DNA from 3 places in the Streptomyces sp. NBC_01092 genome. Region 2 is predicted to be linked to each of the others. Evidence: riboswitches for the same ligand, from Rfam matches in the RefSeq annotation. Region 2 holds a riboswitch; each other region holds the start of a gene.

What was found. Region 2 has a riboswitch for cyclic di-AMP ahead of OG254_RS06490 (C40 family peptidase). Riboswitches for the same ligand answer to the same signal wherever they lie in the genome.
Region 1: linked by a shared signal. The riboswitch ahead of OG254_RS23465 (M23 family metallopeptidase) and the one ahead of OG254_RS06490 (C40 family peptidase) in region 2 are both predicted to bind cyclic di-AMP.
Region 3: linked by a shared signal. The riboswitch ahead of OG254_RS35745 (M23 family metallopeptidase) and the one ahead of OG254_RS06490 (C40 family peptidase) in region 2 are both predicted to bind cyclic di-AMP.

What each region holds. Positions count from the first base shown of each region.
Region 1 is NZ_CP108659.1:5,198,350-5,208,730, reverse strand. It holds gene OG254_RS23480 (dihydrofolate reductase family protein) at 1-1,099, shown strand, start outside; tRNA gene OG254_RS23475 (tRNA-Met) at 1,232-1,305, shown strand; gene OG254_RS23470 (PP2C family protein-serine/threonine phosphatase) at 1,407-2,492, shown strand; cyclic di-AMP (ydaO/yuaA leader) riboswitch at 2,726-2,883, shown strand; gene OG254_RS23465 (M23 family metallopeptidase) at 2,895-3,923, shown strand; gene OG254_RS23460 (PrsW family intramembrane metalloprotease) at 4,055-5,431, opposite strand; gene trmB (tRNA (guanosine(46)-N7)-methyltransferase TrmB) at 5,554-6,405, opposite strand; gene lhgO (L-2-hydroxyglutarate oxidase) at 6,549-7,757, opposite strand; gene OG254_RS23445 (MFS transporter) at 8,211-9,635, opposite strand.
Region 2 is NZ_CP108659.1:1,510,699-1,521,079, reverse strand. It holds gene OG254_RS06520 (sugar phosphate isomerase/epimerase family protein) at 1-374, opposite strand, end outside; gene OG254_RS06515 (Gfo/Idh/MocA family oxidoreductase) at 371-1,387, opposite strand; gene OG254_RS06510 (sugar porter family MFS transporter) at 1,444-2,868, opposite strand; gene OG254_RS06505 (TIM barrel protein) at 2,880-3,842, opposite strand; gene OG254_RS06500 (LacI family DNA-binding transcriptional regulator) at 4,057-5,061, shown strand; gene OG254_RS06495 (sugar ABC transporter substrate-binding protein) at 5,130-6,134, opposite strand; gene OG254_RS06490 (C40 family peptidase) at 6,457-7,920, opposite strand; cyclic di-AMP (ydaO/yuaA leader) riboswitch at 7,929-8,136, opposite strand; gene OG254_RS06485 (NAD-dependent epimerase/dehydratase family protein) at 8,278-9,336, opposite strand; gene OG254_RS06480 (DUF6461 domain-containing protein) at 9,538-9,936, shown strand.
Region 3 is NZ_CP108659.1:7,864,659-7,875,039, forward strand. It holds gene OG254_RS35730 (DNA topoisomerase (ATP-hydrolyzing) subunit A) at 1-1,234, opposite strand, end outside; gene OG254_RS35735 (M16 family metallopeptidase) at 2,149-3,510, shown strand; gene OG254_RS35740 (pitrilysin family protein) at 3,507-4,895, shown strand; cyclic di-AMP (ydaO/yuaA leader) riboswitch at 5,122-5,283, shown strand; gene OG254_RS35745 (M23 family metallopeptidase) at 5,297-6,082, shown strand; gene OG254_RS35750 (GntR family transcriptional regulator) at 6,271-6,966, shown strand; gene OG254_RS35755 (HPr family phosphocarrier protein) at 7,146-7,427, opposite strand; gene OG254_RS35760 (GNAT family N-acetyltransferase) at 7,617-10,381, shown strand, end outside.

The DNA of each region.
Region 1 (10,381 bases), 3.7 Mb from region 2:
CGTCTCCCTGGACGGCTACCTCGACGACACCACCCCCGAGCGCCTGCTCCTGTCCAGCCCGGCCGACTTCGACCGGGTCGACGAGGTCCGTGCGTCCGTGGACGCGATCCTGATCGGCGCCGGCACGATCCGGGCGGACAATCCGCGGCTGCTGGTGAACTCGGCCGATCGGCGGGCCGCGCGGGTGGATGCGGGCAGGCCGGAGTATCCGCTGAAGGTCACGGTCAGCGCGTCCGGCGAGCTGGACCCCGCGGCGAACTTCTGGCACACCGGCGGCGAGAAGATCGTCTACACGACGGAGAAGGGCGCGGAGCGCCTGCGCCGGGCGCCGGTCGCGGCGGACATCGTCGCGCTGGGCCCGGAGCTGGACTGGCGGGGCCTGCTGGCGCACCTGCGCGAGGCGCGCGGCGTGGAGCGGCTGATGGTCGAGGGCGGCGGCACGATCCACACGCAGCTGATGCGGCAGGGGCTCGCGGACGAGTTGCAGCTGGTGCTGGCGCCGCTGTTCGTGGGCGACCCCGAGGCGCCGCGGCTGTTCGGGCCGGGCGGCTACCAGGGCGGGCGGCTGCGCCTGCTGGAGTCGCGCCGTATCGAGGACGTCGTGCTGATGCGCTACGCGCCGACGGCGCCCGGCACCGGCACCCTCCCCGCTGCCGCGGACCGGCACTGGATGGCGCTGGCGTGCGAGCTGGCCGCGCAGTGCCCGCCGTCGGAGACGGCCTTCAGCGTCGGCGCGGTGGTCGTGGCGGCCGACGGGACCGAGCTGGCGCGCGGGCACTCCCGGGAGGGCGGCGACCTCGTGGTGCACGCCGAGGAGGCGGCACTGGCGAAGATCGCGACCGGGGATCCGCGGCTCGCGTCCGCGACGGTGTACAGCAGCCTGGAGCCGTGCACGCACCGCTCGTCCCGGCCCCTGCCCTGCGCGCGGCTGATCCTTGCGGCGGGGGTCCGCCGGGTGGTGACGGCCTGGCGCGAGCCGGACACCTTCGTGGCGGGGGCCGACGGGAGCGGGATGCTCGCGGCGCAGGGCGTGGATGTCCTGGTCCTGCCGGAGTACGAGGAGCGGGCCAAGGCGCCCAATGCACACCTGCTGCCCTGAGGCGCCTAGGTGCCGCCCGGGTGCCTGGACGTGACCTGGGTCGCACGAGCGCCCGAAAAGTCCTGTTCAGGGCGGTTCCCTGGAAACGTGTGTGCTTCGGGCCTCGCGGATGGCGTACTATTGAGTCAACGACGCGGGGTGGAGCAGCTCGGTAGCTCGCTGGGCTCATAACCCAGAGGTCGCAGGTTCAAATCCTGTCCCCGCTACTGAAGACTCAGGGCCGGAACTCATCAGTTCCGGCCCTGAGTGTTTTCCCGGTCGGCTCCCAGCGCTCGCTCCCCGCCCCCGCTTCGGCAACCCTGGTCAGGTGGAGCAACGGCGGATCTCCTACGCACGCCGGTTCGTCCGGCTGCTCCCCGCCCTGCTGATCGCGGCCGGAGCGGTGTACGACCACGCCACGCCCACGGACGTCACCGGCGCCCCCTTCTTCACCGCCGCGCCCCTGGTCGCCGCCCCTCTTTACTCGCAGCGCGGCACGGTGATCACGGGCGCCGTGGCCGTCGCCGTACTGCTCGTGATGCGCGGCCTGGGTGGCGGCCTCTCGCGCGCGGAGGTGATCACCGAGGTGGTCACCGTCGTGGTCGTCTCCGTGCTCGCCGTCCTCATCAACCTCCTCGTGCGCCGCAGCGACGAGCGCCTCGCGTCCGTCCGCGAGATCGCCGAGGCCGCCCAGCGCGCCGTGCTGCCCGAACCCGCCGAGCGGATCGGCGGGTTCCGGATCGCCGCGCGTTACGAGGCGGCCCAGGAGGGCGCCTCCATCGGCGGGGACCTGTACGCGGTGCAGGACAGCCCGCACGGCGTCCGGCTGGTCGTGGGGGACGTGCGCGGCAAGGGCATGGGAGCGGTCGGGGCGGTCGCCGTCGTGATCGGGGCCTTCCGGGAGGCCGCGGAGCAGGAGGCCACGCTGGAGGCGGTCGCCCAGCGACTGGAGCGGGCGCTCGCGCGCGAGCGCACCCGGCGGGACGGGGACGAGTCCCGCGAGGGCTTCACCACCGTCGTGCTCGCCGAGCTGCCCCACGGCGGCGGGATCGTCCGCCTCGTCAACCGCGGGCATCCGACGCCCCTGCTGCTGTACGCCGACGGCACCGTACGCCCGCTGCCCGCCACCGAGCCCGCCCTGCCGCTCGGCATGGACGAGCTCGGCACCTGGCCCGACCGGGCCGACGAGGCAGGCTTCCCACGCGGGGCCACGCTGCTGCTGTACACCGACGGGCTCTCCGAGGCGCGGGACGGCGGCGGGCGGTTCTACGAGCCCGAGACGGGCCTCGCGGGGCGCGCCAACGCGCTGCGCGACCCGGGCGAGCTGCTCGGTGTGCTTTCGGTGGAGGTCCGCCGGCACTCCGGAGGAGGAATGGCGGACGACATGGCCCTCATGGCCGTACGGCGACCTTGATCGTCATCACCCGGGGTGATCGAGTGACCGCCCTCCGCATAACAACTGACACACCGTCAATACCTATGTGGCTGCTGAACCTTGGCCAACTCGCCCGTTTTGGGCCGGTCATGACCCGTAAGTCCAGGCGAAAATCGTTAATGATCAAGAGGAACAGCTTGGAATCCGCACCCCGCGTCTATTAACGTTCGATAACGCAGCGCGGTCGTCCCAGCCGTCACAAGAGTCGGCTCCGTGCGCACGCGCCGAATCCCGCAAGGGAACCGGGGAACCACCACCTTGGGGTGAATCGCACGGATTCCACCGTGGAAGCACGGTTGGTATACGCGCGTAGGAGACCTTCCTGCTCCGAACCCGTCAGCTAACCCGGTAGGCGAGAAGGAAGGAAAGGAGTACGCCCACGTGGCGTCCAACCGGCCTGCCCCGCAAGCCCCGTTCGTGCCGAGTCAGCGCAACACCGACACCTTCGGCTACGACAGCTACCGCACCGACGAGGGCCCGTACGAGGAGTGGAACCCGACCTCGGAGTCCCTTCGTCCCGTCCGTGGCAGGCACCGCGTCTCCAAGCAGCGTGGCGGGGGACTCGCCCGCAGCTCCACCGTTCTCGGCGTAGGCGTCATAGCCGCCGTCGGCGCGGGCGGCATGGCCAGCGCGAACAGCGGCAAGCCGCCGGTCGCCATCACCATGCCCGACCTGCCCCTGATCTCCGACGACTCCTCCGACGAGCCCGCCGAGGACACGGCCACCGCGCTCAGCACCATGGGCGAGACCGTCGAGGAGACCCCGCAGGGCACCTCCGACGCCGGTGAGGCGCTGCGCAGCCGGATCATCGCGCAGGCCGAGCTCCAGCAGGACCAGATCGACAGCAAGGCCGCCGCGGCCGCCGTCGCCGCCGCCGAGAAGGAGGCCACCGCAGCGGCCGCCAAGGCGGAGAAGGAGGCCGAGGCCAAGGCCGCCGCCGCGAAGGCAGCCGCCGAGGAGGAGGCCCGCAAGAAGGCCGAGGCCGAGCGCCTCGCCGAGCTGGCCAAGCAGTACACGCTGCCGACCTCCTCGTACACGATCACCTCGACGTTCGGTCAGGCCGGCGCCTACTGGTCCTCCGGGTACCACACGGGCCTCGACTTCGCCGCCCCCACCGGGACGCTGATCAAGGCGATCCACTCCGGCACGGTCACCTTCGCCGGCTGGGACGGCTCGTACGGCTACAAGACGGAGATCACCCTCGATGACGGCACCGAGCTCTGGTTCGCGCACCAGTCCTCGATCAGCGTCAGCGTGGGCCAGAAGGTCAACACGGGCGACGTGATCGGCCGCGTGGGCGCGACGGGCAACGTGACCGGCGCCCACCTGCACCTCGAGGTGCACCCCGGTGGCAGCACGAACGGCATCGACCCGATGGCGTGGCTCCAGGGCAAGGGGCTCACCCCCTGAGGCACCCCTCGACGGGTATCCACTTCTGATCCCCGGCGGTCCTGGCGACGACCCCCCGACGCCAGGGCCGCCGGTTCGGTGTGTGGCTCGATCGCTCTTCCCGGGGACGCCCTTCGCGCGCCCCGGCCCGGTCAGGTCCGATACGGGTTGTACGCGGGGTACGGCGCCGTCTGTCCGTACGCGGGCCCGTACGAGGGCGCGTTGACCTGGCCGTACGACTGCCAGTGGACCGGCATCGGGAGCGGCGCCGGGTGGCCGTAGCCATGGCCGTACCCGTGCTCGTGCCGCGGCCCGGCCTGTGCGGCGGCCGCGTGTTCCAGGGCCGGGCGGGCGAACTCCCGGCGGTGCCACAGCTCGTGCAGCAACTCCTGTTCCCGTACGACGAAGTCCGCGCCGGCCCGTCCGCGGCGCCCCCGGTGCCGTAGGAACGCCAGCGACGTGGCGTAGGCCTCGTACTGCGCCACCGCCCGCGCCGCCGGCCGCCCGCCCCGGTGTCGCGCGTACTGCCGGGCCACCCGCCGGTCCCGCATCGAGCCCAGCACGAACGGCTCGCTCGGCGACAGCCACCCGGCGACGACGTAGGCGGGCAGCTCCTCGCGCACCGTCCGCAGCTCGCGCTGCCGGGTCCAGATCACCAGCCAGGTCAGCAGGCCGAACGCGGGCACCATGAAGGCCGCGTACACGGCGAAGAAGCCGTACTCGCCGAAGGTCGAGGAGCCGTTCCACATCGCGTGCATGCCCATGGCGAGCAAGAGCCCGAGGAACGGGAGCAGGACGCGGCGCACGTGCTGGCGCTCGCCCGACAGCGCGGCGATGCCGAAGCCGATGCCGGTCAGGACGGTGAAGAGCGGGTGCGCGAAGGGCGACATGATCACGCGGACGAAGAAGGTCGCCGCCGTGACGGAGGCGATGCCGCGGTCGCCGGTGAGCTGGTCGGTACCGAAGGCGGTACCGAGGTAAAGGATGTTCTCGGTGAAGGCGAAACCGGTGGCGGTGACCCCGGCTATCACCACGCCGTCGACGATCCCGGTGAAGTCCCGTCGCCGGAAGAGAAAGACGAGCAGTATGGCCGCGGCCTTGGCCAGCTCCTCCACGATGGGCGCTATGACGGTCGCGCCGAGGGTGTCCGCGTGCGACGGATCGGCGGTGGCCGTCGCTATCCACCGGGTCGCGAAGCTGTTGGCGACGATCGCTATGAGCGCCGCCGCGCAGGCGCCCCAGGCGAAGGAGAACAGCAGATTGCGCCAGGGGCCCGGCTCGACGCGGTCCAGCCAGCGGAAGGCGGCGACCAGCAGCGGCACGGGCAGGACGGCGAGCCCGAGCCCGACCAGGAACCCCTCGGTGCCGGTCTGCTCGCGCACCAGGGCGAGGATGACCAGCCCGGACAGCGCGAGGAGGGTGCTGAGCGCGCTGTAACGCACCCATCGCCTCTGCCACCAGTGCGCGTGCCGCAGTGCGCCGCCGGTGGGACCGGTGGGGTGCGTCGGGTACGGGGGACAGGTGGCCACGGCATTGACCCTAACGAGGCAGGGGCGCCGCCCGCAGCAGCGCGAGAGGGCTCGGGCGCCGGTGGAGGTGGCTGTCGGTGCTGCTGTCGATGGTGTCGTCGGTGCTGTTCTTCCCGCTGCTCCTACCGCTGTACGCGGCGGAAGAGCAGGTCGTTCACCACATGACCCTTGTCCAGTCCCTGGCCCTCGAAACGGGTCAGCGGCCGGAACTCGGGACGGGGCGCGAAATCGCCGTCGGAGCAGGTGTTCTCGAAGTCGGGATGCGCGGTCAGCACTTCGAGCATCTGTTCGGCGTACGGCTCCCAGTCGGTGGCGCAGTGCACCAGGGCGCCGGGCTTCAGCCGGGTCGCGGCGAGGCCGAGGAACTCGGGCTGGATGAGCCGCCGCTTGTGGTGCCGCTTCTTGGGCCAGGGGTCCGGGAAGTAGACGCGCAGCCCGTCGAGGGAGTCGGGGGTGAGCATCTCGCGCAGCAGGATGATGGCGTCGCCGTTGCCCACGCGGACGTTGTCCAGGCCGTGGTGGTCGGCGAGGTTGAGCAGATTCCCCTGCCCCGGGGTGTGGACGTCGACGGCGAGGATGTTGGTGCCGGGGTCGCCGGCGGCCATCTGCGCCGTGGCCTCGCCCATGCCGAAGCCGATCTCCAGCACGACCGGATTGCCGTTCCCGAACAGCTCGCCCAGGTCGACGACACTCTGCCCGTCGATGTCCAGCCCCCACTTGGGCCACAGCCGCTGCAACGCGTCCGCCTGCCCCGCGGTCACCCTGCTGCGCCGCGGCTGAAAACTCCGGATCCGCCGCTCGAAGTGCGACCCGGCCGGATCGGCCTTGGGCCCGTCCGGAAACCGTGGCTCACCCTTGGCTCGGGTATGCCGAACGGACACACCGGGAAGGTGATGATCATGCTCGCCCGACGCCTCGGACTGACGGAGGCTGCCGGGCTGGGGGGCTTCGGGGGCGTTGAGGAAATCAGACACAGTGGGGTCGATTTTACGGGGGGCGGGACTTCGGGGTGCCGGTGCGCACCTGTCAGCGTCGTCCGGCCTTTTCCGGCCTTTGAGGGCGAGGCCCGTCAGGCCTTTGAGGACCAGGCCCGTCCGGCCTATGAGGACGAGGCCCGTCAGCTCCCCTCCAACACCGCCAACGCCCTCCGCGCGACCTCCCGCCCGATCGGCAACGAAGCCGTCGCCGCAGGACTCGGCGCATTCAGCACATGCACGGCCCGAGCCCCCTCCCGGATCAGAAAGTCATCCACCAGCCCCCCGTCCCGCAACACCGCCTGCGCCCGCACCCCCGCAGCCGCAGGCACCAGGTCATCGGCAGTCACGGCCGGCAACAGCCTCCGCACCGCCACGGTGAACGCCCCCTTGGACACCGACCGCCGCAGCTCCCCCACGCCGTACCGCCAGTGCCGCCGAGCCATCCGCCACACCCCGGGCCACGCCACCGTCGCCCCGACCTCCCGCGGCCGCACGACACCCCACCCGTACCCTTCCCGGGCCAGCGCCGGCACAGCGTTCGGCCCGATGTGCACGCCCCCGTCGATCCCGCGCGTGAGATGCACCCCGAGGAACGGAAACGCCGGATCCGGCACCGGATACACCAGCCCCCGCACCAGCTCGGGCCGCGCCAGGGAGTAGTACTCCCCCCGGAACGGCACGATCCGCACCTCCGGCTCGTCCCCCGTCATCCGGGCCACCTCGTCGCAGTACAGCCCGGCGCAGTTCACCAGGACCCGCCCGCGCACGATGTCCCCGCCCTCCGTCCGCACGGCGACCCCGAGGTCCGCCCGCCGGTCGACGCGCTCGACCCGCGCCCCGTACCGGATCTCCGCCCCCGATCCCTCGGCCAGCTGCCGGGCGACCCCGACGAAGTCACAGACGCCCGTCGTCCCGACGTGTATCGCGGCGAGGCCCTGCACCTGCGGCTCGTACTCCGCGATCTGCCCGGCACGCAGCTCCCGCACCGGAATGCCGTTCTCCCGGCCGCGCTGGACCAGGGCGTGCAGCCGCGGCAGTTCCTCCCGCTCGGTCGCGACGATCAGCTTGCCGGTGACCGCGTGCGCGATGCCGTACTCCGCGCAGAACTTGACCATCTCGGCGGCGCCGCTCACCGCGTACTGCGCCTTGAGGGACCCCGGCCGGTAGTAGATCCCGCTGTGGATGACCCCGCTGTTGCGCCCCGTCTGATGCCGGGCGGGTCCCTGCTCCTTCTCCAGCACGGTCACCCGGGTGCCCGGCGCGGCACGCGTGATCGCGTACGCCGTGGCCAGCCCGACGATTCCACCGCCGACCACGAGCACGTCACAGTCGTAACCGATCGCCCGCACCTGCCCCACCTCCCGGTTTCGATAATGCACTGCGCCACTGACACCGCGGTCAAACCCAGGGAACCCCGCGCTCCGCTCACCTCGCCGGATTCCTGCGTCCGCGGCGAGGTGATTTCGAGGGAGAACCATTGGCAAGCGCGGGACATCCGGCCACGCACCTGCCGTGATTCAGCCACGGCAGGTTCACGCGCCGCTCGGACGATGCGGCAGATCATCCCGCCGGCGGCGCTGGTGGGCTTGCCCGGCAGCACGAAGGGCGTCACGGCCGAGCAGCCGTACACCTACGCCGGCAACCCGTGGCGGGGCGCTTGCGTCGCGCCGCGACCTCGACGAGCTGGAGCGGTGCTTCGGGCGCACGGACGCGTCGTGACCGCCGGGTCCGGGCAGGACGGAGGCGACGGCGGCTCGGGTCTGCCGAGCCGCCGCGCACTCCACGCGCGCGTGCGGGCACGCTCAGGCCGGCGCCATGAGCAGCGGCCTGGCTCGCTCCCGCAATTCGACGACCTGCGGTTCGTCGCCGTAGGGCTCAAGGCGGTGCAGCAGGTCCTTCACGTACTCCGTGGTGCGCGCCGACGATATCCGCCCCGCGACCTCCACCGCCCGCACGCCCTGCTCGCACGCCGCGTCGAGGTTGCCCGACTCCAGCTCGGCGACCGCCGAGACGACGAGCCGCAGCCCGTGCGAGCGCACGAACTCCTCCGTCGGCTTCGACAGCGCCTGCTCGGTGAACCGCCGTACCTGGCGCGGTGCCTTCAGGTCCCGGTAGCACTCGGCGGCGTCCGCTGCGAAGCGGTCGTAGGAGTAGAAGCCGAGCCAGGACGGGTCGTTGTCGCCCTCCCGGGACCGCTCCAGCCAGCCCTCCGACGCCTTCAGGGCCGCACCGGCGGCCTGCGCGTCATTCGCGCGCGCGTGTGCGCGTGCCTCGACGAGCCGGAAGAAGCTCATGGTGCGGGCCGTGGCGAGACCACGGTTGCGCTCCAGCGCGGCCTGGGCGAGGTCGACGCCCTCGTCGCCGAAGCCCCGGTAGGTCGCCTGCAGCGACATGGACGCCAGGACGTACCCGCCCAGGGGTACGTCGGCCGCCGCGCGGGCGAGCCGCAGCGCCTGGATGTAGTACCGCTGCGCGGCCTCCTGCTGCCCGGTGTCGAAGGCCATCCACCCGGCGAGGCGGGTGAGTTCGGCACTCGCCCCGAACAGGGCTCTGCCCACCTCGTCGGAGTAGGAGCCGAGCAGCAGCGGTGCCGCCTCCACTCGCAAGCACTCGGGCACCATGGACGAACGCCAGTCGCCGCCTCCGTACTTGGAGTCCCAGCGCCTGGCGTCCTCGGCGGCCTCACGCAGCTTCTGCACATCGCTGTGGCCGACTTTGAGCGGTGCGCCGGAGCTCTCGGACGGGCTCACCTCGCGCGCGACCGAACTGTCGGCCGGGGTTATCAGCCACCGTGAGGCGGGCGTTGCGTATGCGCTGACCGCGAATGATCCGGCCAGCGACTGCCAGATGCCGCCGGAACCGGCACGGCGGCCGGCGAGGTCGAGACGGTAGAGCTCCGTCGCCGACTTCACCGCCTGTCCGACGTCCCGGGGGAAGGCGAGGCCCACTTCGGGTGCGGGGTCCGCGTCCGCCAGGCCGATCTCGTGGAGCGGCACAGGGCGGCCGAGCTTCTGGCCGATCGCGGCGGCGATGAGGTGCGGGGCGGCGCCCTGCGGCACCATGCCCTTCGACACCCAGCGCGCCACCGAGGTCTTGTCGTAGCGAAGAGTCAGGCCCCGCTGAGCGCCAAGGTCGTTGACGCGTCGAGCGAGTCCTGCGTTGCTGATTCCCGCGAGGGCGAGAACGGCGCCGAGTTTTTCGTTCGGCCCGCGTTGCTCCCTGGACATGCGCCACCCCTCGACACAGACGGCTGCCGCGCTGGCATAACCATGCGGCATTCGTAAACCCAGCGTAGTTCGCCGCATCCCAAGCGTTAAGGGGCATTCTTCCGGATGGCGGGATTGTGGTCCGTACTCAAGTGCGCACCCCCTACGCACAGTTGTGACGTGCTCCCAGTGTGTGGCTGTGCGCCCGTCCGTGCGCTCTTCTCCAGCCACCGGGGGAGCGGTTCCATGGCTTCTGCGTGGGTCGGCCCGCTGTACTGGATCCAGCGGGCTGGGGGATTCCGCCGCCTACATCCCCGCGGGCGGCGGAACGGTCCGGGGGGCGCACTCCGTTCCCCGGACTGCGCGCGCGGCGAGCACGGCGAGTAGTGCGGAGGGCTTGCACGGAGTGTGCGTGAGCCTGTCCCTGCGACGCTGATTTGGCCGAAAATCGACCCCACCCTTCGCGGTGGATTGCCCTTCCCACCATGGCAGTTGAGGGCGCGAAGGGAGTTCTTGGGGAGTGTATCGGGGGCGCATTCGCGCCGCGGATACAGCTCGATCCGTTCGTTCCGCGCAGGTGGATCTCATGGTCAGGCTCGCGTGGATCGCCTTGCCCCGTCCGGGCGTTCAGGACGGGTGCCGTCCGCCACGCGGGTGCCCGCGTGGGCGTGATTGCCCGAGCCCAGAGGCTCCGCCGCCCCTCCGGCACGCTTCCTTCATGGCAGCATGGTGAACCGGTTCATACGGTGCACTGGTTGTCCACAGCC
Region 2 (10,381 bases):
CGCCAGAAGGCGGCCTCGCTCTCGGCGGCGCGCTCCGGGCGCCCGTTGAACTCGCTGTTCATCAGCTGACAGCCGAGTTCGGAGGTGATCTCGATCATCCGCTTCCAGTAGCGGACGGCCGCCTGCCGCTCCGTCTCGTCCGGCGAGGACCACTTGTACAGCGGCAGCACGGAGGACAGCCGGACGCCGTGCGTGCGCAGGGAGTTCCTCAGCTCGGCGATCCGCTCGTCGTCGGCCCGAGGGTGCAGGAAGAACGGCATGAAGTCGGCGCGGGGCGACAACTCGATGTACTCGTAGCCGAGTTCGGCGACCGTGCGCACCATCGCGTCGATGGGCAGCGCACGGAACATGTAAGGGTCGAGGGCGATCTTCACGCGGCACCTCCGTAGAAGGCGGGGCGGGGCTTGAGGTCGGTGGCGACGACGCGGCCCGACTCCAGGGCCTCGACCGTCGCCGCGGTGATGACGGTGGCGGCATAGCCGTCCCACGCCGAGGGCCCGGTGGGCGCGTCGCCGGCGGCGACGCCGGCGATCCACTCGCGGAACTCGGTGTCGAAGGCCTCCCGGAAGCGGCCCACCCAGTCCGTGAGCACCTCGGTGCTGTGCTGAGCGGCGGTGCGCACCCCGACCGCGGCCGGGTCGGGGAGGCGGACGAGGCCCTCCTCGCCGACGGCCTCGCACTGGATGTCGTAGCCGTACCGGCAGTTGACGAAGACCTCCAGGTCGATGCGGACGCCCTTGGCGGTCTCGAAGAGCATGATCTGCGGGTCCTTCAGGTGCGCGAACCGCTTGCTCGTGGCGCGCGGGGTGATCACCTGGGTGGAGACGATCTCGTCGTCCAGCAGCCAGCGCAGCACGTCGACCTCGTGCACCGCCGTGTCCAGGGCGGCCATCGCGGAGGTGTACGACTCCGGCACGTTCGGATTGCGATGGGCACAGTGCACGATGAGCGGCTCGCCGATCCGGCCGGCCTCGATGACCTGCTTCATCTGCCGGTACCCGGCGTCGTACCGGCGCATGAAACCGACCTGCACCAGACGCCGGCCATGGGCCGTCTCGGCCTCGACGATCCGCAGACAGTCCTCGGCGGTGGTCGCGAGCGGCTTCTCGCAGAACACCGGCTTCCTGGCGGCGACGGCGTTCAGCACGTGCTCGGCGTGGGTCGGGCCCCAGGACGTCACGAGGACGGCGTCGACGTCGTCCGCCGCGATCACGGCGGCGCCGTCGGGCAGCACCCGGGCGCCGACCGGGGCCGCCGCGTCCTCAGCACGGGCGGCGTCGATGTCGGTGACCGCGGTGACGCGGGCGCCGGTGACGGTGTCGGTCAGCCGCCGGATGTGCTCCTTGCCGATCCAGCCGGCGCCGATGACGCCTACTCGCACAGTCATGGGTGAGGGTCCTTTCTGCGATCCCCGGCCGCGACGGACCCGGGGACAGGGGGTGTTCAGGAGAAGCGCGCCCGGAGTTCGGCTTCGAGGGTCTCCAGCGAACGGCCCTTCGTCTCGGGGACGTAGAGCTTCACGAAGGTGAGCGAGAAGATGCCCGCCACCACGAACAGGAAGAAGGTGTGGGAGATCCCGATGCCGGAGACCAGCGACGGGAAGACCAGCCCGATCACGAAGTTCGTCAGCCACAGCACCACCGCCGCGACTCCCATACCGAAGCCGCGCATCCGCATCGGGAAGATCTCCGACAGCATCAGCCAGGTCACCGGCGAGATCGCGCCCTGCTGGAAGGCGAGGAAGGTGACGGTCATGGCGAGCACGGCGTAGGCACGCCCGTCACCGGCCGGCAGCACCAGCGAGAACACGCCGATCAGCAACAGGGCGACGGTGGTGCCGACCTGACCGACCATCAGCATGGGGCGTCGGTTCACCCGGCCGAGCAGCCAGATGCCGACGAAGGTGGCCAGCACCGAGATCACGCCGTTGGCGATGTTGGCGGTCAGCGCGCTGTCGGAGGCGAAGCCGGCGTCGGTGAGGATCTGGGTGCCGTAGTACATGATCGTGTTCACGCCGGTGATCTGCTGCACGATCGCGATGCCGAAGCCGATGAGCATCAGCTTGCGGATCCACGGGGTGGCCTTCATGTCCTGCCAGCCGCCGAGCCGTTCCTGGTCCTCCTTGACGGCGAGCGCGGACACCTCGGCGAGCTCGGCCTCGGCGCGCTGCTGGGAGCGCACCTGCTTGAGCACCTCCAGGGCCTCGCCGAAGCGGGTCCGGGAGGCGAGCCAACGCGGGCTCTCCGGCATGACCAGCATGCCGAACCACAGCACCACGGCCGGGATCGTGGCGATGACCAGCATCCAGCGCCACACCCCGCCGGACTCGCCGCCCACCCGGGCGATGATCGCGTTGGACGTGAACGCCAGCAACTGGCCGCTGACGATCATCAGTTCGTTACGGGTGACCAGCGCCCCGCGCCGCTCCGCGGGGGAGACCTCCGCGAGGTACACGGGCACGGTCACCGAGGCGCCGCCCACCGCGAGGCCGAGCACGAACCGGGCGACGACCATGACGGCGGTCGTCGGCGCCAGCGTGCAGCCGAGTGCGCCGACGAAGAACAGCATCGCGAGGGCGAGGATCGTACGGCGCCGCCCGCGCGCATCCGACAACCGCCCGCCGACGACGGCACCGAGGGCCGCGCCCAGCAGCAGCGAACTGGTGACCATGCCCTCGGTGACCGCGGTCAGACCGAGGTCGTCGGTCATGTACGGCAGGGCGCCGTTGATGACGCCGGTGTCGTAGCCGAAGAGCAGTCCGCCGAAGGTGGCGATGAGGGTGATGAGCCGCAGTCGGCGCGACACCTCCGGTGGGGCGTCGTCCGTGACCGAGGGCGGGCTCTTCGTCGTGTCGTCCCTGACGTCCATGGGCCCTCTCCTCACTGGTCGTCGAGCGTCTTGAGGGCCGGACGTCGCGTCCCGGTCAGGCCGCAGCCCGCCAGGTGCTCACGCGTGCTCACGGCGATGGGCATCGGCACCTCGGGCGCGCACGGGTACAGGTCCTGCTCGACGATCACGAACAACTCGGCGTCCAGCCGGGCCAGTTCGGCCACCACGTCGACGGGCCGCGGCACACCGGCGGGCGGCGACACGCACACACCGCGCTTGACGGCCTCGCCGAACGACAGGTCCTGCGCGGCGACCTGGCGGAGGATCTCCGGGTCCATCTGCTTGATGTGCACGTACCCGACGCGCTCGCCGTAGCGCCGGATCAGGTCGACGTTGTCGCCGCCGCCGTAGGCGACGTGGCCGGTGTCCAGGCACAGGTTGGTCCAGCGGGAGTCGGACTCGTTCAGCAGCCGCTCGATCTCCGGCTGGGTCTGGATGTGGCTGTCCGCGTGCGGGTGGATCACCAGGCGCACGTCGTACTCGTCGAGCAGCAGCCTGCCGAGCCGGTCGGCGGCCTTGCCGAAGCCCGCCCACTGCTCGGCGGTCAGCTCCGGGGACTCGGTGAACGCGCCGGTCTTCTCGTCCCGGTACATCGGCGGGATGAAGACCAGGTGGTGGGCGCCCGCCGCGGCGGTCAGCTCGGCGACCCGCCGGACGTGGGCCAGCATCTCGTCCCAGTCCTCGGGCCGGTGCAGCGCGCCGAAGGCGGTGCCGCCGCAGACCTTGAGGCCGCGTGCGTCGAGCTCCTCCTTGAGCCGGCGCGGGTCGGTGGGGAGGTAGCCGTACGGCCCGAGCTCCAGCCACTCGTACCCCGCCGCGGCGAGCTCGTCGAGGAAGCGGGTGTACGGGACCTGCTGGTCGTCCTCGGGGAACCAGACGCCCCACGAGTCGGGGGCCGAGCCCAGGCACAGGTTGCCCGCGATGGTGCGGAGCGAGGTTGGCGCCGTTGCCATGACAAGTCCTTCGGGGAGGGGACGGACGTCAGCGGACGTAACCGCGAATGTGATTCTGTCGCGCTCTACTAGCGCGCTCTAGTTCGAGTACGATGACCCTGGTCCAAATGTCATGTCAATAGCTTGTTGCCGGAAGATTTCGCGACCTCGTTAAGGTGAACGGCGTCGAAGGGTGGGTTCACAGGTGGATGTGTCAGGCCGTCAGCGGCCCACGATGGCGGACGTCGCCGAGAAGGCCGGCGTCTCCCGGGCGCTCGTCTCGATCGTCTTCCGGGATCTGCCGGGCGCCGGTCGCGAGACCCGCGAGCGGGTCCTGCGCGTCGCCGACGAGATCGGCTACCGCCCGGACAACGCGGCCCGGCTGCTCGCCCGTGGCCGCAGCCGCACGCTCGGCGTGATGTTCATCGTCCACCAGACCTTCCACACCGACCTGATCGCGGGCATCTACCCGGAGGCCGAGCGGCTCGGCTACGACGTCCTGCTCTCCGGGACCACCCCCGGCCGCGGCGAGTCCAAGGCGATCGAGGCGCTGCTCGGTCACCGCTGCGAGGGGCTGATCCTGCTCGCCCCCGACGCCGAGCCGGGTTACCTCGACGCGCTCGGACGCCGTGCGGCGACCGTCTCGGTCGCCCGTCGCGCGCCCGGCGCCCACGTGGACTTCGTGCACAGCGCCGAAGGCAAGGGTGTGCGCCAGGCCATGGACCATCTCGTGGAGCTGGGCCACCGCCGGATCGTGCACATCGACGGCGGGCGCGGCCCCGGCTCGGCCGAGCGGCGGCGCGCCTACCGGGCGGCGATGCGCCGGCACGGACTGACGGACGAGCGGCGGGTGATCCCCGGCACCCACACCGAGGAGTCGGGCATCGAGACGGGCCGTCTGCTGCTGGCGGAGCGCGACCAGGGGCTGCCCCTGCCCACGGCGGTCCTCGCGGGCAACGACCGGTGTGCCATGGGCCTGCTGATGACCCTGACGCGGGCCGGTGTCGAGGTCCCGCGCGACCTGTCCGTGGTCGGGTACGACGACAGCCACCTCTCCCACCTGATGCCGATCGGCCTGACCACCGTCCGCCAGGACGCCGTCCTCATGGCCGAGCACGCTGTGCGCTTCGCAGTGGAGCGGCTGGAGGACCCGGAACTCCAGCCGCGCGAGGCCGTGTTGGACCCCAAGCTCGTCGTCCGGGGCACGAGCGGGCCGGCCCCGCAGGAGCCGGCCCGCTGACAAAGCAGCGGCGAGGCCGGCCGCGCCCCGTCGCGGTCACGGCCGGCCTCGCCTGTCCCTGTACGCGCCTAGCGCGTGCCCTTCGCGGCGAACTCGGCGACCGCGTCGACGTTTTCCTTGGTGATGAAGGCCGGCCCGGTCAGCACGGGAGCGGTGCCGCCCCCGCTGAAGTTGCCGTTGGTCCGGTACAACCACAGCGAGTCGACCGCCAGGTAGCCCTGGAGGTAGGGCTGCTGGTCGACGGCGAACTCGACCTTGCCGTCCTGGACTGCCGTCACCAGCTCCTTGTTGAGGTCGAAGGTCGCGACCTTGGCCGTGCTGCCCGCGTCGGACACCGACTGCACGGCGGTCAGCGCGAACGGGGCGCCGAGCGTGACCACCTGGTCGATGGAGGAGTCCTGTTGGAGCTTGGCGGTGATCGTCGACTTCACGGACGGCATGTCGGTGCCGTTGACGTAGAGGATGTCCGTCTTGCCCTTGAACCCCTTCTTCAGACCGGCGCACCGGGCTTCCAGAGCGACGTGGCCCTGCTCCTGGATGACGCAGACGGCGTGCTTGGCGCCGGTTTCGCCCAGCCGCTCGCCGAATGCCGCACCGGCGATGTTCTCGTCCTGCCCGAAGTACTCGAGCATGCCGAGGTCCTTCCAGTTGTCCAGGCCGGCGTTGAAGCCGACGACCGGGATGCCGGCTGCCGCGGCCTTGCCGATGACGGCCTTCATCGCGCTCGGCTTGGCCGCGGTGAGGGCGATGCCGTCGACCTTCTGGTCGATGGCGTTCTGCACCAGGTTGGCCTGGTTGCCGGCGCTCGGGTCGCTGGAGTAGACGAGCTTGACGTTGTCCTTGGCGGCGGCGGCCTCGGCGCCCTTGCGGATCAGGTCCCAGAAAGTGTCACCGGGCGCCGCGTGCGTGATCATGGCCACGGTCATCCGGGGAGTCGTGGCCTTGCCCGCCGAGGCGTCCGTGACGCCCTCCTCGGACTGCTTCCCGCCGGAGCCACTGGAGCATCCGGCGGCGAACAGGGCGGCGGCCAACGTGGCGGCCGTCAGGCCGGCGGCTCGGTGGTGTCTGCGCATGTCCCATGCACCTCGCTGTGCTGATCGGGGCGGGTTCTCAGGTGGGGGGAGGTTCACGGGTACCGCCCGCTGGATAACGGCTGGAGCGCTCCACTAGCGCGCTCTAGTGGCAGGTACTATGCGGCGGCCCGCAGATGATGTCAATGGGTATGTCAGGACGTATCGACAAAGCCGAGGTGGGGTGGCGGTGCGTCAGCCGTCGCGGTGGGCGCGGCGCACTGTCCCGGGGGCACGACACAGGACCGCCCCGCCTCGGAGGAGACGGGGCGGCGGTGACGCGGTGGTGACCGTCGAGCGACGCGGTGGCCGGCCGGTCGTCGGCTCAGGCGGGCCGTATCACGCTGTGGATCGCCGCTTCTCCGGCGTAGTGGATGGACTCCTCGCGGATGAGTGCCCCGGGTCCCGGGGCGTGGATCATCATGCCGTTCCCGGAGTAGATCCCGACGTGCCCGGCGTGGAAGAGGACCAGGTCACCGGGGTCGACATAGGTGAGGGCGATGCCCTGCCCCGCCGTCGCCTGCTCCGGGGCCGTGCGCGGGAGGGTGATGCCGGCGGCCTTCCAGGCGGCCTGGGTGAGGCCGGGACCGTCGAACGCGTCCGGCCCGGTCGTGCCCCAGACACAGGGCTTGCCCAACTGCGCACGGGCGAACTCCAGGGCCCGCAGGGCGCGCGTGTCCTGTGACCCCGTCGCCGTGAGGGCGGTGCTGTCGGCGAACGCCGGGGGCGCGGCGGTGGTGGTGCCGAGGATCGGGTCCGTGGCGGGGATCGCGAAGGCGTCCGTTTCCAGGGCCGTTGCGGAGGTCGGCCAGGCCATCGCGCCGGGCGGGACCGTGGTGAGGTCGGCGGCCGACTGCGCTTGCAGGGCCTGCCACTGGTCGTCGGCCGAGGGCAGTGCCTGTGGCTGGGCCGGCGTGGCACTCCAGGTGTCGGCGGCGGGCAGGGCGGCGACGGCCGTCGGCGGAGCGCTCTGTCCCATGGCGTACACGGACAGCAGCTCGTGGGCCCGGTCGAGCTTGCGCCGGTTCTGCTCCTTGGTCGTCCGCAGGCCCGACCGCTGCTGCGGATCGGCCGCCGGTGCGACGGCCGGAGCGGCCTGGAAACCGGGAGCGGTCGAGGCGGGCAGGGCGGGGGCGGCCGGGAGGACCTGGGTGGCCTGGACATCCCCCTGCGGGACCGCGGGCGCGGCCGGCAGCGCGGCGACGGGGCCGGCGGTCAGCTCGGCAACAGCAGCCCTCCCGGCGCCCGGAGCGGACGTCAACTCGGCGGAGGGGCCGGCGGTCAGCTCCAGCGGCGCCCGACCGGACGGCTCCCGCGCCGGGGCGAGATCCTGCGTCGCACGCGCGGGCCTGCGCGCTGCGGGACGGTCCGGCGTTCTGTCGCGCGGCAGCACGGCCGGCACGGTCGGACCGCGCTTTGCGCGCGCTACGTCGAACCACTGCTGGGTGACGCTGTCGAGCGCGGGGTCGTCCCGCCCGATGTCGCTCGCCCGGGTCCCGGCGGCAGATGCGGGTCCGGCGCCCTCCGGCCGGGCGTCGCGCTTGCGTGGTCCCGTCGACGAGGCGCGGGTGGCGTTGAAGGTTCCCGAGTCGGTCTCGGCCCGGTCGTAGAGGGAGGAGACCCGGCGGCTGACTTCCTCGCGGCTGGGTGCCTCGTCAGCGGACAAGGGGGCGGCGCCCGCCGTCTGGCCGAGCAGCGCCACCGAGGTGAGAGCCGCCGACGCGAGTGCGGAGTTGCGCATGCCGGGCAGGCTCAGGGCCCCCGGTCGCGCGGTGCCTTCCGGCGCCATGGGCGACGTGCTCCTTCCGTACTCCGCCTACCGAGTTAGCGGTGGGGGTACCCCCAGGCCGTTCAGGCTCTGGGGGAGGGTTCGGGCGATGGATTGCGGAAGGTTTGCCCTACGACCCTTGCCCCGCAGGGCAGTTGGCCGATTCACCCCAAGTTCGGTTGGGTCCCCGGCTCCAGTGAACCCCTGCGGGCGCACCGGACTCGGCGGAGGCCGCGCGTCCCGGCGGGGTTCGCCGGAGTTCGTCGTGCGGCCTGATCCGTAACCTAGCCAACTTGTGCGCCTCCCGTGAAGGTTGAGGCGTTAAATGTCCGATACGTTTCTGTGACCTTCGACGCTTACGGGGGAGCGGCGGCCGGGTCACTTCGCGGTGCGCCTGCGCCGCCACGCTTCGTAGTGATCCAGGACCGTCTGCTCGATCGGGCGGTAGGTGATGCCCAGTTCGCTCACGCTCCGGCTGTTGTCCACCCGGAACCGGATGCCGAGGTGTTTGCGGACGTAATCCTGCGTCAGGCCGAAGGCCGGGCCCAGGATCCGTACCGGCCAGTGCGGGAGCGCGGTGCGCGGGAGGCGGAGGTCACGGGGATACCGGGTCCGCAGGATGCGGGACATCTCGTGGAACGACGTCATGGTCTCGGCGGCCACGATGTAACGGCCCTTCGCGTCCGGGTTCTCGGCCGCCGCGATGTGCGCGTCGGCCACGTCGCGCACGTCCGCCGTGGCGAAGCTGAAGTCCGGGGCGCCGTAGAAGAAGTAGCCCTTGAACAGCTCCTCAAGCAGGAACAGGCTGCCGGACTCGGAGGCGGGTGTCAGGGACGGGCCCAGGATGAGGCCGGGGTTGACCGACACCAGGCGCCAGCGGCCCTGGGCGGCCTCGGCTTCCCGGGCGGCGCGCTCCGCGACCGTCTTGGCGTAGTGGTACGGGTTGTGCTCCACCGTGCTGGTGGTGTTGAAGTACCGCTCCGAGAGCACCGCGCCGTCCATCGTCAGGACGTCCGCGTAGTCACCGAAGATCGTGCCCACGGTGGAGGTGAGGACCACCCTGTCCACGGTGGGTGTCCGTTCGACGGCCGCCAGCACATTGCGCGTGCCGAGCAGTGCCGGGTCGACCATCTCCCGGCGGCCGTCCTTGATCTTCTCCGGCATACGGAACGGCGACGCCACATGGAACACCGTCCGGCAGCCGGTCATCGCCTCGTCGAAGGCGCCCTCGGACAGCAGGTCGGCCTCGAACAGGGACAGTCGGCCGGGATGCGCCTCCTGCATCTCCCGCAGCGGCCGCACCTTGGCGGTGGCGGCCGTACCGCGCACGGTGGCGTGGACCCGGTGGCCGCGCTCCAGGAGCCGCCGTACCAGATGACTCCCGACGAACCCACTCCCGCCGGTCACCAACACGGCTGCCGAACCGTCAGAACCCACGCCCTCACCCCTCACGTCGTGCGGTCGGGGGTCACCTTATGGCGCACGGCGGCTGGTTCGCTGGTGCAGTACCGAGCCCGCCTCACGGGCCCTTGTCAGCGGCGGCCGTCAGGCTGTGGGGCATGGCTGAGCGGGCGGCAGCAGGAACTGCGCGACGCGTCGGACTACTGGGACGAGTCCTTCATCTGAGGTGCGTTCACCGTGCCGGGCGCCGGCGGCGACTGGACGCTCGTCCTGGACTTCGACGGTGGCGTGGGGCTGGTCTCCGTGATGCGTGAGGTCGGCTTCGACCTGTCCGAGGAAGAGGACGACACCGGCGCGGGCGTCGACACCAAGGCGGCGGTCCTCGCTCTTGCCGAGAGGCTGACCGGTGTTCGGGTCACGGAGGAGCTGCTCCGGGAAGCCGAGTACCAGCTGGGGCACGTGCCGGACGAGCCCGCCGAGGAGTGGACCGGCGTCGTCATCGACATCACCGACGCCCACGGGGAACGCTTCTACAAGGAAGTCTCCCGCGAGGAGGTCGAGAACGGCATGGCGCGCGCCCGCGCCGAGGCCGAGGCGCCGATCGTCGTCCCCGGGCCCGAGTCACCCACTCCCTGACCCTCTCGCAGCAGGTGTGGAGGAAACCGGATCGCGTCACCCCCGGAAAACCAGCCACAGAGGATTGTGTACGACTCGCGTAGATCGCACGTGCGTGCGACCAGTTGAACGACCCGGGTGAGGGGTTCCACGGTGGCTCCGGGTGGCTCGGGGCCGGCCCGGCACCGTGCCGTGACACCCGCTGTGCAGAATCCGTGAACCACCTGGCCGAGGCGCGCAGGCGACATGTGTGGATGCCGGGAGGGCGCCTTCACCAAACCCCCTTCTGGGGTGGCCTGAAGGCGCCTTGCTCGGTCAACTTCGAACACAGCAAGGTGGATCGAGCACTTGAGCATCAGGAGTCACAAGCGCGTCGCTTGGCTCGGACGGCCGACAAGTCCGGGGTACTGACGGGGGAACTGATGCGGTGCGCACGGCCGCCGCCAACGACTGGGCGGGGGCTGTT
Region 3 (10,381 bases), 6.4 Mb from region 2:
TGGACCGGATCAGCCGGATGACCTCGTCGATGTCCACCAGCGCGGTGAGCAGGCCCTCGACCAGGTGCAGGCGGTCGCGGCGCTTGCCGCGGCGGAACTCGCTGCGGCGCCGGACTACCTCGAAACGGTGGTCGAGGTAGACCTCCAGGAGCTCCTTGAGGCCCAGGGTGAGGGGCTGGCCGTCGACCAGTGCGACGTTGTTGATGCCGAAGGACTCCTCCATCGGCGTCAGCTTGTACAGCTGCTCCAGGACCGCCTCCGGCACGAAGCCGTTCTTGATCTCGATGACCAGGCGCAGGCCGTGCTGGCGGTCGGTGAGGTCCTTGACGTCGGCGATGCCCTGGATCTTCTTGGAGCCGACCAGGTCCTTGATCTTGGCGATGACCTTCTCCGGGCCGACCGTGAAGGGCAGCTCGGTGACGACCAGGCCCTTGCGGCGGGCGGTCACGGTCTCGACCTCGACCGTGGCGCGGATCTTGAAGGTGCCGCGGCCCGTCTCGTAGGCGTCCCGGATGCCGGCCAGGCCGACGATCCGGCCGCCCGTGGGCAGGTCGGGGCCCGGGACGTACTTCATCAGGGTTTCCAGATCCGCGTTCGGGTGGCGGATCAGGTGGCGGGCGGCCGCGACGACCTCGCCGAGGTTGTGCGGCGGCATGTTCGTGGCCATACCGACGGCGATGCCGGACGCGCCGTTGACCAGGAGGTTCGGGAAGGCGGCGGGCAGCGCCACCGGCTCCCGTTCCTGGCCGTCGTAGTTGGGGGTGAAGTCGACCGTGTCCTCGTCGATCGACTCGGTCATCAGACTCGTCGCCTGGGCCTGCCGGCACTCGGTGTACCGCATGGCGGCCGGCGGGTCGTCGTTGCCCAGCGAGCCGAAGTTGCCGTGGCCGTCGACCAGCGGGACGCGCATCGAGAAGGGCTGGGCCATGCGCACCAGGGCGTCGTAGATCGACGCGTCGCCGTGCGGGTGCAACTTACCCATGACCTCGCCGATGACGCGGGCGCACTTCACATAGCCGCGGTCGGGGCGCAGGCCCATCTCGTTCATCTGGTACACGATGCGGCGATGCACCGGCTTGAGGCCGTCGCGGGCGTCCGGCAGGGCTCGGGAGTAGATGACCGAGTACGCGTACTCGAGGAAGGAGCCCTGCATCTCGTCGACGACGTCGATGTCGAGGATCCTCTCCTCGTACGAGTCGTCGGGCGGCGGGGTCTTCGTGCTGCGGCGGGCCATCGCTGCCGGCTCCTTGCTGAGGCGTGGACGGATCTGACGCGGACCATTGTGGACCGCGGCACTGACAACCACCGACCAGGACCCGATGTTGGGCTCCAGCCCGGCGCGTGAGAAGTGTCGCCGACGCCGGGCCCCACCTGCGACCCACGGGGCGACAAGGCACCAACGGCACTGGAGCATCGGGGGCTTGCGGGCGGCGGCGCGACGGGTCGGCGGTGGGGTAGGAGGGCCGACCGTAGGCCAATGTGCGAGCCGTAGGCCAATGTCACGGCCGTAGGCCAATGTGCCGGCCGTGGCCAATGTGACGGCCTTGGGGCAATGTGACGGCCTTGGGGCAATGCGCCGGCCGAGCCGAGCTGAGCCGAGCCCCGCCGACTCCCGATGCACCCCCGGACCGAGCGCCGTCCCCCAGCCGCGACCGCCCGGACCAGCCCACACAGCCGCGCCCACAGCCGCGCCCACCACGGCGGCAAGCGCGCGCCGCGAGACCGTTCACTCGCCGGAGTGATCGAAGGCCGGCGGTGGGAGCCCGACGAGCGAGCGCGCGGAGCGGAACGCGGTGTCGTCCGTGCCGCGGGCCAGGACCGATGGCCGCCGCCCGCCGCCCGGCACGCGCGCGTGGGAGGGGCCCCATCGCGCCCCCTGACCGATACCGCAGGCCAGGCAGCGTGCGCGGACCGCTCGCCACGGAAGCCCCCGCAGGGACCGCGCTCCCCGCCCCCGCACACGACCACCCCGATCCGTATGCCGAGGCCCACACTGACGAGCCGTCCCGACTCCCGTCCCACCCGCTCCACACGAACCGTTCTGACCGGGAACTTCGCCGACCCTTCGGACGCTGCATACAGTGGCAGGAACTTAAGCCGAACTGCTCGGCACAACGCAGTGCACGCGACCGGAAGGACACCTTGCCCATGGGTCACACGGCCACACCGGAGGCACAATCCGGCGGCCTCACCGCGACGGAGCACCGCCTGGCCAACGGCCTGCGTGTGGTGCTCTCCGAGGACCACCTCACGCCGGTCGCCGCCGTCTGCCTCTGGTACGACGTCGGCTCCCGCCACGAGGTCAAGGGCCGTACCGGACTCGCCCACCTCTTCGAGCACCTGATGTTCCAGGGCTCGGGAAGCGTCAAGGGCACGGGGCACTTCGAGCTCGTCCAGGGCGCGGGCGGCTCGCCGAACGGCACCACCAGCTTCGAGCGCACCAACTACTTCGAGACCATGCCCGCCCACCAGCTGGAGCTCGCGCTGTGGCTGGAGGCCGACCGCATGGGCAGCCTCCTGGTGGCGCTCGACGAGGAGGGCCTGGAGAACCAGCGGGACGTCGTCAAGAACGAGCGCCGCCAGCGCTACGACAACGTCCCCTACGGCACGGCCTTCGAGAAGCTGACCGCGCTGTCGTACCCCGACGGACACCCGTACCACCACACGCCGATCGGCTCGATGGCCGACCTGGACGCGGCCAGCCTGGAGGACGCCCGCGCGTTCTTCCGCACGTACTACGCGCCCAACAACGCCGTGCTGTCGATCGTCGGCGACATCGACCCGGAGCAGACGCTCGCCTGGGTGGAGAAGTACTTCGGCACCATCCCGGCCCATGACGGCAAGCCCGCGCCGCGCGACGGCTCGCTGCCCGAGGTCATCGGCGAGCAGCTGCGCGAGGTCGTCGAGGAGCACGTCCCCGCGCGCGCGATGATGGCCGCCTACCGCCTCCCGGCGGACGGCACGCGCGAGTGCGACGCGGCCGACCTGGCGCTGACCGTCCTCGGCGGCGGCGAGTCCTCCCGCCTCTTCAACCGGCTCGTGCGGCACGACCGTACGGCCGTGGCGGCCGGCTTCGGCCTGCTGCGTCTGGCCGGTGCGCCCTCCCTGGGCTGGCTGGACGTGAAGACCTCCGGCGACGTCGAGGTGCCGGTCATCGAGTCGGCCGTCGACGAGGAGCTCGCCCGCTTCGCGCAGGAGGGCCCCACCGCGGAGGAGATGGAGCGCGCGCAGGCCCAGCTGGAGCGCGAGTGGCTGGACCGGCTCGGCACCGTCGCGGGCCGCGCCGACGAACTGTGCCGGTACGCCGTGCTGTTCGGCGACCCGCAGCTGGCGTTCACCGCCGTACAGCGCGTCCTCGACGTCACCGCCGAGGAGGTCAAGGCGGTGGCCCAGGCCCGGCTGCGTCCCGACAACCGCGCGGTGCTCGTGTACGAGCCGACCGGCGCCGAGGATCCCGACGCCGCCGCGACCGACGAGACCACCGACGAGAACGAGGAGTCGGCGCAGTGACCGAGCTCGCCAGCATGGAGTTCCACCCGCAGCCCCAGGCCGGCCCGGCCCGGCCCTGGGCGTTCCCGGCGCCCGAGCGCGGCAAGCTGGACAACGGCCTCACCGTCCTGCGCTGCCACCGCCCCGGCCAGCAGGTCGTCGCCGTCGAGGTGCTCCTGGAGTCGCCCCTGGAGGCCGAGCCGAAGGGCCTGGACGGCATCGCCACGATCATGGCGCGCGCCCTGTCCGAGGGCACCGACAAGCACACCGCCGAGGAGTTCGCCGCCGAGCTGGAGCGCTGCGGTGCCACGCTCGACGCCTACGCCGACCACCCCGGCGTCCGCGTCAGCCTGGAAGTGCCCGTCTCCCGCCTGCCGAAGGCGCTCGGCCTGCTCGCCGACGCCCTCAGGGCGCCCGCGTTCGACGACGCCGAGGTGGAGCGCCTGGTGCGCAACCGGCTCGACGAGATCCCGCACGAGCTGGCCAACCCCTCGCGTCGCGCCGCCAAGGAGCTCGCCAAGGAGCTGTTCCCGGCGACCTCGCGCATGTCCCGCCCACGCCAAGGCACCGAGGACACCGTCGCCGGCATCGACTCCGCGTCCGTACGCGCCTTCTACGAGCGGCACGTACGCCCCGCGACCTCCACCGTCGTGGTCGTCGGCGACCTCACCGGCGTCGAGCTCGACGCCCTGCTCGGCGACACCTTGGGCGCCTGGACCGGCTCACTGGCCGAGCCGCGGCCCGTCCCGCCGGTGACCGCGAACGACACCGGGCGCGTCGTCATCGTCGACCGCCCCGGCGCGGTCCAGACGCAGCTGCTGATCGGCCGGGTCGGCCCCGACCGGCACGACCGCGTGTGGCCCGCGCAGGTGCTCGGCACCTACTGCCTCGGCGGCACCCTCACCTCCCGGCTGGACAAGGTCCTGCGCGAGGAGAAGGGCTACACCTACGGTGTGCGGGCCTTCGGCCAGGTCCTGCGCTCCGCCCCGGACGGCACGGGCGCGGCGATGCTCGCCATCAGCGGCTCCGTCGACACCCCGAACACCGGCCCGGCGCTCCAGGACCTGTGGACGGTGCTGCGCGGCGTGGCCGCCGGGGGTCTCACCGACGCCGAGCGGGACTTCGCCGTGCAGAACCTCGTCGGGGTGGCGCCGCTGAAGTACGAGACCGCGGCGTCCGTGGCGAACACGCTGGCCGACCAGGTCGAGCAGCACCTGCCCGACGACTACCAGGCGACGCTGTACCAGCAGCTGGCCGCGACCGGCACGGTCGAGGCCACCGCGGCGGCCGTCAGCGCCTTCCCGGTGGACCGTCTGGTGACGATCCTGGTCGGCGACGCGGCCGAGATCCGGGAGCCCGTCGAGGCCCTCGGCATCGGCGAAGTCACCGTCGTCGCCGCCGAGTAGCCGAGCCGAGTAGAGGACGCACCGGCGCCGGGAGACACCACGCGCGCGTAGGGGCCCTGGTGACGTAAGAGTCACCAGGGCTCCCTTATGCCCGAATTGAGGGGGAGGTTGCCTGTCTGACCTGTGGGATGCACTACAAAAGCCGTGATCCGTTTGGGGATTGAAAGATGTCCCGTTTAGCGTCTTCCGGGCTGTCCGTCAGGCACTGCGCCGCGCCCGCGGCACCGGACAGCCATCGCCGAGTCCCCGTACGGCGCGAGCCAGGGGAGCCGGGGACCCACGAAGTCCCTGGGGTGAATCGGACGCCCGCGCGCAGGCGAGGGGGCCCGTAGGAGACCTTCCTGCTCCGAACCCGTCAGCTAACCCGGTAGGCGAGAAGGAAGGAAAGGACCAGCCACTACATGGCGTTCACCTGCGCCACCGGGAAGAACCGCCCCACCGGCAAGCATCGCCGGCCCAGCCGGTTCGAGCGCACCACCGCCCGCGCGGCCGGCGTCGCCGCGCTCACCGCCACCGGCGTGATCGGCACCCTGGCCGCCCCGGCGCTCGCCGCCGAACCCGCCACGGAGCAGACCGGCCTCATCCCCGTCGTCACCGTCGAGAACTCGATCGCGGACCAGATCGACGCCCAGGCCATCGCCCAGGAGCGGGCGGCCAAGGAGGCCGCCGCCGCGAAGAAGGCCGCCGAGGAGGCCGCGCGCGAGAAGGCGGCCGCGAAGGCCGCCCAGGAGCGCGAGGCCAAGGAGCGCGCCGCCCGCGAGGCCGAGCGCAAGCGCCTGCTGTCCTACGTGTCCCCGATCGCCGGCTCGTACGTCTCCACGGGCTACAAGGCCGGCGGCGCCGTCTGGTCCTCCGGCAGCCACACCGGCATCGACTTCCACGCCTCCAGCGGCACCTCCGTCCACGCGGTCGCCTCCGGCACCGTCGTCGAGGCCGGCTGGGGCGGGGCGTACGGCAACAACATCGTGATCAAGATGAACGACGGCACGTACACCCAGTACGGCCACCTGTCGTCCATCGGCGTCTCGGTGGGCCAGACCGTCACCCCCGGCCAGCAGATAGGCCTGTCCGGCGCCACCGGCAACGTCACCGGGCCGCACCTGCACTTCGAGGCCCGCACGACGTCGGAGTACGGCTCGGACATCGACCCCGTCGCCTACCTGCGCTCGCACGGCGTGAACATCTGACGCCACCACCGCGTCCACCGAAGCCCCGGCTCCCCGAGCCGGGGCTTTCGATGTTTCCCGGCCGGGGTGCCTGACCAAAAAATATCCATGGATTCCGGCCCCCCGTCGGAAATTCCGGCCGGTTGCAATAGAGTCACTGCGAACACGTCATTCTCGACGTTTCACGGGGATTAAAGCGGAGGTCGGTCATGCGTATTCCGGCGCATTCGGTATGCACGGCGATCCGGGACGACATCGTCGCCGGTGTCTACGAGCGTGGCAGCCGGCTCACCGAGGAACTGCTCGCACGCCGCTACGGCGTCTCCCGCGTCCCCGTGCGGGAGGCCCTGCGCACCCTGGAGGCGGAGGGCTTCGTCGTGACCCGGCGGCACGCGGGCGCGTGCGTCGCCGAACCGACCGAGCAGGAGGCCGCCGACCTGCTGGAGATGCGCGGCCTCCTGGAACCCCTGGGCGCCTCCCGGGCCGCCCAGCGGCGCACCGAGGCCCATCTGAAGGTGCTGCGCGGCCTGGTGAGGCTGGGGCAGGAGCGGGCCCGGCGGGGAAACAGCGAGGACCTGCGCTCCCTGGGTGCCTGGTTCCACGAGACGCTGGCCCAGGCCTGCGGCAGCCCCGCCCTCACCTCGATGCTGACCCAGCTGCGCCACAAGATCGCCTGGATGTATGCCGTGGAGGCACCGGCCGAACCGGTGGAGTACTGGACCGAGCACGGCGCGATCGTGGACGCGGTGGCGCGTGGCGACGGTGAACGCGCCCGCGCGATCACGGCCCTGCACACCGAGCGCTCGCTCTCGGCGCACCGCCTTCGGTTCGGCTCCGGCGGCGAGCGCACGGAGCGTGTGAGGAATTCGCAACATCCCGTAAACATGCCGAGCCTGCGGCATTAACACGGGCGCCGTATACAAAGAGGAGATATTCGGCGGCAGGGAATTTCTGCTGCCCTTTTTCGGATATGCCGCCACCGTATCGTGAATTCCATGGACGGCTGCCGGAAAACCGTGAAGCCGCGTCCGCCGGAAAGGCGGACGCGGCTTCACCGTTCGCTACGGATACCCGTTCAGGTCACTCAGACCGTCTCGGGCAGCTCCTCGAGACCCTCGGAGACCAGCTTCGCCAGCCGGTCGAGGGCGGCGTCCGCACCCTCGGCGTCGGAGGCGAGGACGATCTCCTCGCCGCCCTGGGCGCCCAGGCCCAGGACGGCCAGCATGGAGGCCGCGTTGACGGGGTTGCCGTCAGCCTTGGCGATCGTCATCGGGACGCCTGTGGCCGTGGCGGCTCGGACGAAGATGGAGGCGGGGCGGGCGTGGAGGCCCTCGGCCCAGCCGACGTTGACGCGGCGCTCAGCCATGTGATGCTGCCCTTCGGTTTTCAGGGTTGTCTAGACCAGTTTCCCACACCACTGAAGCATGCCGGAACCGGACGAACGTATGACGCACGTCCCTTCCTCGGTGACCGTCGGGTCGCGGCCTCGACCCCACGTGACGTCCTCCACAGACTGCCTCGCGCCGTTGTCGTACGCGAGCCGTAATCTGGGCCCATGCAGAGCGCCTCGGACAGGCACGAGTACCCCGCCCACTGGGAAGCCGACGTGGTGCTGCGCGACGGCGGCACCGCGCGCATCCGCCCCATCACCGTTGATGACGCCGAGCGCCTGGTCAGCTTCTACGAGCAGGTGTCGGACGAGTCGAAGTACTACCGCTTCTTCGCGCCCTACCCGCGACTGTCCGCGAAGGACGTCCACCGCTTCACGCACCACGACTTTGTGGACCGGGTGGGACTCGCGGCCACGGTGGGCGGCGAGTTCATCGCCACCGTACGCTACGACCGGATCGGCGCCGACGGAATGCCCGCGTCGGCCCCCGCCGACGAGGCCGAGGTCGCCTTCCTCGTCCAGGACGCCCACCAGGGGCGCGGCGTCGCCTCCGCCCTCCTCGAACACATCGGCGCGGTCGCCCGCGAGCGCGACATCCGCCGCTTCGCCGCCGAGGTACTGCCCGCCAACAACAAGATGATCAAGGTGTTCACGGACGCCGGGTACACCCAGAAGCGCAGCTTCGAGGACGGCGTCGTCCGCCTGGAGTTCGACCTGGAGCCGACTGACCGCTCGCTCGCTGTGCAGTACGCGCGCGAGCAGCGCGCCGAGGCCCATTCCGTACGGCGGCTGCTGGTGCCCGGCTCCGTCGCCGTCATCGGCGCCGGCCGCAGCCCCGGCGGGGTCGGCCGCGGCGTCCTCGGCAACATCAGGGACGCCGGGTTCACAGGCCGGCTGTACGCCGTGAACAAGGCGTTCCCGCAGGACCTCAAGGAGCTCGACGGGGTTCTCGCGCACCGCTCCGTGCGGGACATCGAGGAGCAGGTCGACCTCGCGGTGGTCGCCGTACCGGCCGACCACGTCCTCGACGTCGTCACCGAGTGCGGCGAGCACGGCGTGCAGGGACTGGTCGTGCTCTCCGCCGGGTACGCCGAGAGCGGCCCCGACGGGCGCGAGCGCCAGCGCGAACTCGTCCGGCACGCGCGCACGTACGGCATGCGCATCATCGGCCCTAACGCCTTCGGGATCATCAACACCGCCGCCGACGTCCGGCTGAACGCCTCACTGGCCCCCGAGATGCCGAGGCCGGGCAGGATCGGGCTCTTCGCACAGTCCGGCGCCATCGGCATCGCCCTGCTGTCCCGGCTGCACCGGCGCGGCGGCGGGGTCACCGGCGACACCGGCGTCTCGACCTTCGTGTCGTCCGGCAACCGGGCCGACGTCTCCGGCAACGACGTCCTGCAGTACTGGTACGACGACCCGGACACCGACGTCGTCCTCATGTACCTGGAGTCCATCGGCAACCCGCGCAAGTTCACCCGCCTCGCCCGGCGTACGGCGGCCGCGAAGCCGCTGGTCGTCGTGCAGGGCGCACGGCACGGGGGAGCGGCGCCGCAGGGCCACACCGTCCGGGTCACGCGGTTGCCGCACACCACGGTGTCCGCGCTGCTGCGGCAGGCCGGGGTGATCCGGGTCGACACCATCACCGAACTGGTGGACACGGGTCTGCTGCTCGCGCGCCAGCCCCTGCCGGCCGGCCCGCGGGTGGCGATCCTGGGGAACTCCGAGTCACTGGGACTGCTGACCTACGACGCCTGCCTGTCCGAGGGACTGCGGCCGTTGCCGCCGCTGGACCTGACGACCGCGGCGTCGGCGGCCGACTTCCACGAGGCGCTGGCGCGCGCGCTCGCCGACGAGACGTGCGACGCGGTCGTCGTCACCGCGATACCGGCGATCGGGGACGCGACGACCGGGGACGCCGAGCTCGCGCAGGCCCTGAGCTCGGCGGCCGAGCGGGTGCCGGGGAAGCCGGTGCTGGTGGTGCACGTGGAGCTCGGCGGTCTCGCGGAGGCCCTGTCGGCCGCCGCGAGCACCGCGCCACAGGCGGACAGGGCGGCGCCCCGCACCGCGGGCCGCGCCCACCCCTTCCGCCCGCTGGACTTCCCGGCCGACCCGCTGCCCGAACCGTCGGACACCGCAGCGGGCACCCCCCGCCTCATCCCCGCCTACCCGGCGGCCGAGCGCGCGGTCCGTGCCCTCGGCGAAGCCGTCAAGTACTCCCAGTGGCGCCGCGAGGCGGCCGAGCCCGGCAAGGTGCCCGAGTACGAGGACATCGACGAGAGGGGCGCCGCCCAGCTGATCGACGGTCTGCTCGCGCGCGGGCAGGGGCTCACGCTCGGCACGGACGAGACCTGCGACCTGCTCGGCAAATACGGCATCCAGGTCCACCGAGCCCTGCACGCCCCCACCCCCGACGCGGCCGCCGAGGCCGCCCGCACCCTCGGCTACCCCGTCGCACTCAAGGCCACCGCCCCGCACCTGCGGCACCGCGCCGACCTCGGCGGCGTCCGGCTGGACCTCGCGGACGAGGAGCAACTGCGGCGGGCGTACACCGAGTTGACCGAGCTGTTCGGCAGACCGGAGGAGCTGCGCCCGGTCGTGCAGAGCATGGCACCGCGCGGCGTCGACACCGTCGTACGGGCCGTGATCGACCCGGCGGCCGGTGCCGTGCTGTCCTTCGGGCTCGCCGGAGCCGCATCACAGCTGCTCGGCGACATGGCACACCGGCTGATCCCGGTCACCGACCGCGAGGCGACCTCGATCGTCCGCTCGATCCGGACGGCACCGCTGCTGTTCGGCTGGCGCGGCTCCGAACCCGTCGACACACCTGCCCTGGAGGAGCTGCTGCTGCGGGTGTCGAGGCTGGTCGACGACCACCCGGAGGTCGTGGCGGTCACCCTGGAGCCGGTCGTCGTCGCCAAACACGGCCT